DNA from 2 places in the Nocardioides sp. SRI_004 genome. Region 1 is predicted to be linked to the other one. Evidence: riboswitches for the same ligand, from Rfam matches in the RefSeq annotation. Region 1 holds a riboswitch; the other holds the start of a gene.
What was found. Region 1 has a riboswitch for thiamine pyrophosphate ahead of AC2YHB_RS00195 (thiamine ABC transporter substrate-binding protein). Riboswitches for the same ligand answer to the same signal wherever they lie in the genome.
Positions count from the first base shown of each region.

Region 1 (3,176 bases):
CGGCCGGCCGCAGCGCCGGGAAGGTGACGGTCCGGAAGACCTGCCACGGCGTCGCTCCGAGCGCCGCGGCCGCCTCGGCGGGTCGACGGTCGAGCGACTCCCAGGCGACGCCGACGGTGCGGATCACGACGGCGACGTTGAAGAAGACCAGCCCGATGATGATCGCGACCGCTGTGCCGTCGAGTCCGAGGAAGCCGAGCACGCCCGCCGGGGCGATCAGCTCGCGCACCGCGAGCCCGACGACGACGGTCGGCAGCACGAAGGGCACCAGCAGCGCGGCACGGACCACCGAGCGGCCCGGGAAGCGCAGCCGGTGCAGGACGTACGCCGCCGGCAGGCCGAGGGCGACCGCGACCGTGGTGGCCACGGTGCTGGTCCAGACGGTGAACCACACCACCCGGCCGGTCCGTGGTCGCCGCAGCACGTCGAGGACGGCGCCCGGATCGAAGCGGCCCTCGGGCCACAGCCCGCGGTGCAGCATGGCGCCGACGGGCAGCACGAAGAAGACGGTCACCACCGCGACGGGGACCAGGGCCAGGACGACGTACGCGATGCGTCCCGTCGTCCGCCCCCTCGCCCCGCCGACGGCCGTGCTCATCTCCAGCTCACTTCGAGACGATGTCCGTCCACTCCTCCAGCCACGACTGCCGCTGCTCGGCGATCTCGGCCGGGTCGACGGTCTCGGTCTCCTCGGGGCGCTTCGCGAACTTCGCCCAGTCGGCGGGCAGCTCGACGCCGTCGGCGACCGGGAAGACGTACATCGACGGCGGCAGCGCGGCCTGCACCTCCGGCGACAGCAGCCAGTCGATGACCGCGTGCGCGCCCTCGGTGTTGGTGTCCTCGCCCTTCAGCACGCCGGTGTACTCGACCTGCTGGAAGCAGCCGTCGAGCAGCGCCTTCGTCGTCGTCCGGGTCTTGGCCTTGTTGAGCGTGAAGGCCGGCGACGAGTCGTAGGAGACGACGATCGGGCGGTCACCGCCGGAGAAGGTGAAGTCCTCGAAGTAGGCCTCGGTCCAGCCCTTGACGACCTTGGCGCCGTTGGCGGCGAGGTCCTTCCAGTAGCCCTGCCACCCGTCGCCGTAGCGGCCGATCGTGGCCAGAAGGAAGGCCAGGCCCGGCGAGCTGGTGCTCGCGGCCGGGACGACGAGCAGGTCCTTGTAGGCGGGCTCGGTCAGGTCAGCGAGGGTCTGCGGCTCGGCGATCCCCTTGCTGCGGAACCACGCCGAGTCGACGTTGACGCAGACCGCGCCGGTGTCGACGGGCGTGAGCGCGTCGTCGTCGTCGCCCGGCAGCTCGTAGGCCTCGGCACCGTCCGGGAGCTCGGGGGCGTAGGCGTCGAAGACGCCCTCGTCCACGGCCCGGGTCGCGAAGGTGTTGTCGACGCCGAAGACGACGTCGCCGATCGGGTCGTCCTTCGTGAGCACCAGCTGGTTGGTCAGCGCGCCCGCGTCGGCGAGCTTGCTGATCGTCAGCTGGTAGCCGGTGTCCTTCTCGAACTGCTCGACCAGCTCCTCGGGGATCGCGAAGGACTCGTGGGTCACCAGGGTGACCTCGGTGTTCCGCACCCCCGCCTTGTCGTCGTCCTCCTGCCCGACGAGCGAGCAGCCGCCCGCCAGGAGGGTCGCCGCCGTGAGACCGGTGATCGTGGTGAGTGCGCGCGCACGCATGGGTGGACTCCCTTCGCCGGTGCTAACCGGATCAGGTTCGGAGGGTCTGCGGCGTACCGCACTCTCAGCCCGTGGCGCGGGCTCCCCTGTCTGACCGCCCTAGTTTACGGCGGTGTACTCCACCCCGTCGGCCCGGTCCGCCGACGTCGCCTGGCCGCGCGCGACGAGCAGGTCGAGGTGGGCCTTCGTCTCCATCGCAGCCATTCCCTGGCTGAAGACGTCGAGCTCGTCGTAGGCCCGCTCGTGGCGGGTCCAGCCGAGGTCTTTCGCGACCACGAGCGAGGTGACCGTGCCGCGCGCCCGCAGCGAGGCGAGGCACAGCTCGAGACGCTCCTCGTGGTGGGCGAGCAGCTCGTCGACACGCTCGTACGACGACGGGGCGACCGGCCCGTGGGCCGGGAGGATCCGCAGGTCGGGCAGCTGGCGCACCCGCGCCAGCGAGGCCATGAACTGCCCCAGCGGCTGCTCGACGGCCGGCACGGTGAAGCCGATCGACGGGGTGATCGTCGGGAGCACGTGGTCGCCGGCGAAGAGCACGCCCTCGGCCCGGTCGGCGTAGACGTAGTGGCCCGGCGTGTGACCGGGGGTGTGCACCGCGTCGATGACGCGGTGGCCGACCTCGAAGCTGCGGTCGCCCTCCAGCCAGAGGTCGGGGAAGGCCCAGTCCGCCGCGTCGGGCAGCTCGCCGTCGTGGCCGGCCTCCCACAGGTCCGCGATGTCCGCGGCGCCGGCGGTGCGCAGCACCTCGAGGAACGGGCTGCCCTTGATCTCGCCGAGGGAGGCCCGGTGGAGCAGCTCGAGCGCGGGCTTCTCGTCGACGCCGAGGGCCACCTCGGCGCCGTACTCGTGGCCGAGGACGGTGGCCATCGTGAAGTGGTCGCGGTGGACGTGGGTCACGAGGAAGCGCTTGATGTCGCCGAAGCCGGAGTCGATCGAGCGCAGGCTCTTGTCGAGCAGCTCGCGGGCGACCGGGATGGACCAGCCGCCGTCGATGAGGGTGAGCCCGTCGTCCCCCTCGACGACGTACACGTTGATCGCCTTGAGGGCGTCCATCGGCAGCGGCAGCGGGATGCGGTGGATGCCGTCCGCGACCTTCCAGGCGCCCTCGTTGGCCCAGTGCTCGCCGGAGTCCGGCGAGATGGCATGACCGGTCGCGACGCCCTTGGTGCTCATGACCCCGACCTTAGAGAGGGGCCGTCTCGGGTTGGAGGTCGGGGAGGCCGAGGTCGAGGTTGGGCTGCTGGATCCCGCCGTCGACCTCGAGCAGCTTGCCCGTCACGAACTGGCCCGCGCGCGAGGACAGGTAGACCACCGCGGCGGCGATGTCCTCCGCCTCGCCGATCCGGCCGAGGGGTGTCGCCTCCTCCATCTGCTGCTTCATGGCGGGTACGCCGGCGACGAACTCCAGCGCGCTGGTCATCACCGATCCGACGTACACGCCGTTGACGCGGACGGACGGGGCCAGGTCGGTCGCCGCGAGCCGCGTCCAGTGGGCGAGGGCGGCCTTGG
Region 1 covers NZ_JBYCZV010000001.1:32,419-35,594, reverse strand. The annotation lists gene AC2YHB_RS00200 (ABC transporter permease) at 1-598, opposite strand, end outside; gene AC2YHB_RS00195 (thiamine ABC transporter substrate-binding protein) at 606-1,667, opposite strand; TPP riboswitch at 1,659-1,765, opposite strand; gene AC2YHB_RS00190 (MBL fold metallo-hydrolase) at 1,767-2,840, opposite strand; gene AC2YHB_RS00185 (SDR family oxidoreductase) at 2,851-3,176, opposite strand, start outside.

Region 2 (3,176 bases), on a different contig from region 1:
CCCTGCACCGCCGTCACGACCTCGACGACGTCGCCGTCGGTGAGTACGACGCCCGGCCAGGTCGCGCGCGGCACGACCTCCCCGTTGACGGCGACCGCGATGCCGGACCTCGGTGGGTCGCCGAGGCGGGCCCGGAGCAGGTCGGCGACGGTCCCCTCGGCCGTCAGCGCCTCGCCGTTGCAGGTGATCGTGCAGGTGGGGTTCATCGGTCTCCTCCGTTCACGGGGATGGGCGCCTCGAGACGGCGCGGGTCGAGGGCGGCATCGACCGCCCCGGTCTCGAGGTGGTCGGCGACGAGCTGCGCCGTGAGCGGCGCCAGCAGCACGCCGTGGCGGTGGTGGCCGGCGGCGAGGACGACCCCGTCGACGCCGCTCGGCCCGACGAGCGGCAGCCCGTCGACGGTGGCGGGCCGGTCCCGGGCGGTGGCCTCGACCAGCTCGGCCCGGTCGAGCGCCGGCCAGAGCTCCCGGGCCGCGGCCAGCAGCCGGAGCGCGCCACCGGCGGTCACGACGGGCTCGCCGTCATGCTGCTCGGAGGTCGCCCCGACGACCACCCGGCCGTCGCCGCGCGGCACCAGGTAGACCGGCTCCCCCGCGACCCAGCCGCGCACGGTGCGCTCCGGTGGGTCGTCGGAGCGGAGTCGGAGGATCTCGCCGCGCACGCCGGACACGAGGTGCGTCCACGGCTCCGGGAGCCGGGCCCCGGTCGCGACGACGGTGACGTCGGCGCCCGCCGGCTCGCCCCGCACCGGCACCCGTGCCAGCAGCGCGTCACACGCGGCCCGCGGGTCGACACTCGCCTCGCCGGGCAGCAGCGCACCCCCGGCCACGCGGGCCAGCGCCGGCTCCAGCTCCCGCACGCCGGCGCGGTCGAGCAGCCGAGCGTCGTGGCCGTGCCGGGTCAGCAGCTCGGCCTGCCTGGCGACCTGCTGGAGGTCCGCGGCGTCGTACCCGACCAGCAGGGTGCCGGCGCGACGCAGCTCGAGCCCCAGGCGGTCGGCCAGCGCGGGCCACAGCCGCAGCGACGCGGTGCCGAGCCGCAGCACGTCCTCCTCGCCGTACCAGACCTCGGCAGCCGGGCTCAGCATCCCCGCCGCCGCGTACGACGCCCCGCGGGCGGGCCGCGGGTCGACGACGACCACGTCGTGGCCACGGCGGAGCAGCTCGTCGGCGACGGTGAGCCCGACGATGCCGGCGCCGAGCACCTCGACCCGCATCAGGCCATGCCTCCCACGTCAGCGCCGTCGCGAGCGGCGTTTGCGGCCGATCTGGCAAGGCGGGGACGCGAAGGCATGCTGGATCGCACGTCGAGCGACCCCAACGCAGCCAGATCGAGTCGGAAACGTCGCGCAGCAGGCGGTGGCGTGGGAGACATGGCCTAAGCGACTGCCTGCACGAGCTCCTTCGCTGCTGCCACGGGATCGGGATGTCGCCAGATCGCGCCGATCACGGCCACGCCGTGCGCGCCTGCGGCCCGGGCGCCGGTGGCCGTGGTGGCCGTGAGGCCGCCGATCGCGACGAGCGGGAGGACGCCGGCGGCCTCGCGGACCGCGTCCACGCCCAGTGGGGCGGGCAGCCCCGCCTTGGACGTCGTCGCGAGCAGCGGGCCGAACCCGGCGTAGTCGGCACCGTCCGCGGCGGCCGCCTCCGCACCCGCGCGGGTCCGGCAGGTCGCGCCGACCAGGAGGTGCGGCGCCAGCCGCCGGGCGTCGGCGACCGCGAGGTCCTCGGCGCCGAGGTGGACGCCATCGGCACCAGCGGCGAGGGCGACGTCCAGCCGGTCGTTGACGAGCACCCGGGCGTCGTACGGGCGGACGGCGTCGAGCACCGCACGGCTCAGCGCGACGAGGTCGCGGGTCGTCAGGCCCTTGGCCCGGACCTGGAAGCCGTCCACGCCGGCCCGGGCGAGCGCCGGCAACAGCGACAGGTCGTCGGCATCGGACACGAGGCAGGTCAGCCTCGGCACATCGAGGGGAACAGCACGCAGCACAGTCATCTCATCCGTTCCTTCGCCGGCATGATCCGGATCAGGTGTGACGGTCGGAGCGGCTCCAGCTCCCTCTCAGCCCGCTGCCGCGGACTCCCGTGGGTTGTCGACGATCACGCTAGCGCACGGTCCCCGGCGCGCAACTGCGCGTCCAGGAAGCGGCGGACGGCGAGCGCCGCCGCGCGTCCCGCACGGTTGCCCCCGATCGTGCTCGCGGAGGGCCCGTAGCCGACCAGCTGGACCCGCGGGTCGCGCTCCGCGGTGGTCGCGGTCTGCACGTCGGACCCGCTCTGCAGCAGGGCGATCCCGCCGTGCGGGCTGCGCAGGTGCAGCGGTGCGAGGTGGGCCACCGCGGGCCGGAAGCCGGTGGCCCAGAGGATCACGTCGACCCGCTCGAAGCGGCCGTCGGCCCAGCGGACGCCGTCCGGCTCGATCCGCTCGAACATCGGCAGCCGCCGCTCGTAGGCGCCCAGCCGCGCGGCCTCCTGCTCCTGCGGACGCAGGGCGAGGCCGGTCACGCTGACGACGCTCGCGGGCGGCAGGCCCTGCCGCACCCGCTCCTGCACCATCTCGATCGCATGGCGACCGACGTTCTCGTCGAAGTGCTCGCGCCAGACCGGCGGGCGGCGGGTCGCCCAGAGCACGTCGGTCCGCGGTGCCAGCTCGCCGATGAACTGCACGGCCGAGGCCCCGCCACCGACGACGAGCACCCGCTTGCCGTCGAAGTGCTCCGGCCCCGGGTAGTCGGCGGTGTGCAGCTGCTCGCCGCGGAACTCCCCCGCCCCCGGGTACGACGGCACGAAAGGCTGCGTCCAGGTGCCGGTCGCGTTGACCAGCGTCCGCGTGGTCCACTGCCGCGCGCCGGCGTGCACCACCAGCAGGTCGCCCTCGGAGGTCACCCGGTCCACGCGCACGGGCCGGACGACGGGCAGCCGGTGGTCGGCCTCGTAGCGCGCGAACCAGTCGGCGAGGACCGCGTTCGCCCGGTCGGCCGAGCCGCCGGGGGCGGGCGCGTCGGGCAGGTCGGCGACGCCGTGGACGTCGTTCATCGTGAGCGAGTCCCAGCGGTGCTGCCACGCCCCGCCCGGGCGGGGGTTGGCGTCGAGGACCACGTGGTCGAGGCCGAGCCGGCCGAGGTGGTACGACGCGGACAGGCCGGCCTGGCCTGCCCCGATCACCACGGCGTCGTA
Region 2 covers NZ_JBYCZV010000016.1:109,378-112,553, forward strand. The annotation lists gene thiS (sulfur carrier protein ThiS) at 1-206, opposite strand, end outside; gene AC2YHB_RS20350 (FAD-dependent oxidoreductase) at 203-1,216, opposite strand; gene thiE (thiamine phosphate synthase) at 1,378-1,995, opposite strand; TPP riboswitch at 1,986-2,096, opposite strand; gene AC2YHB_RS20360 (NAD(P)-binding domain-containing protein) at 2,100-3,176, opposite strand, start outside.
Region 2: linked by a shared signal. The riboswitch ahead of thiE (thiamine phosphate synthase) and the one ahead of AC2YHB_RS00195 (thiamine ABC transporter substrate-binding protein) in region 1 are both predicted to bind thiamine pyrophosphate.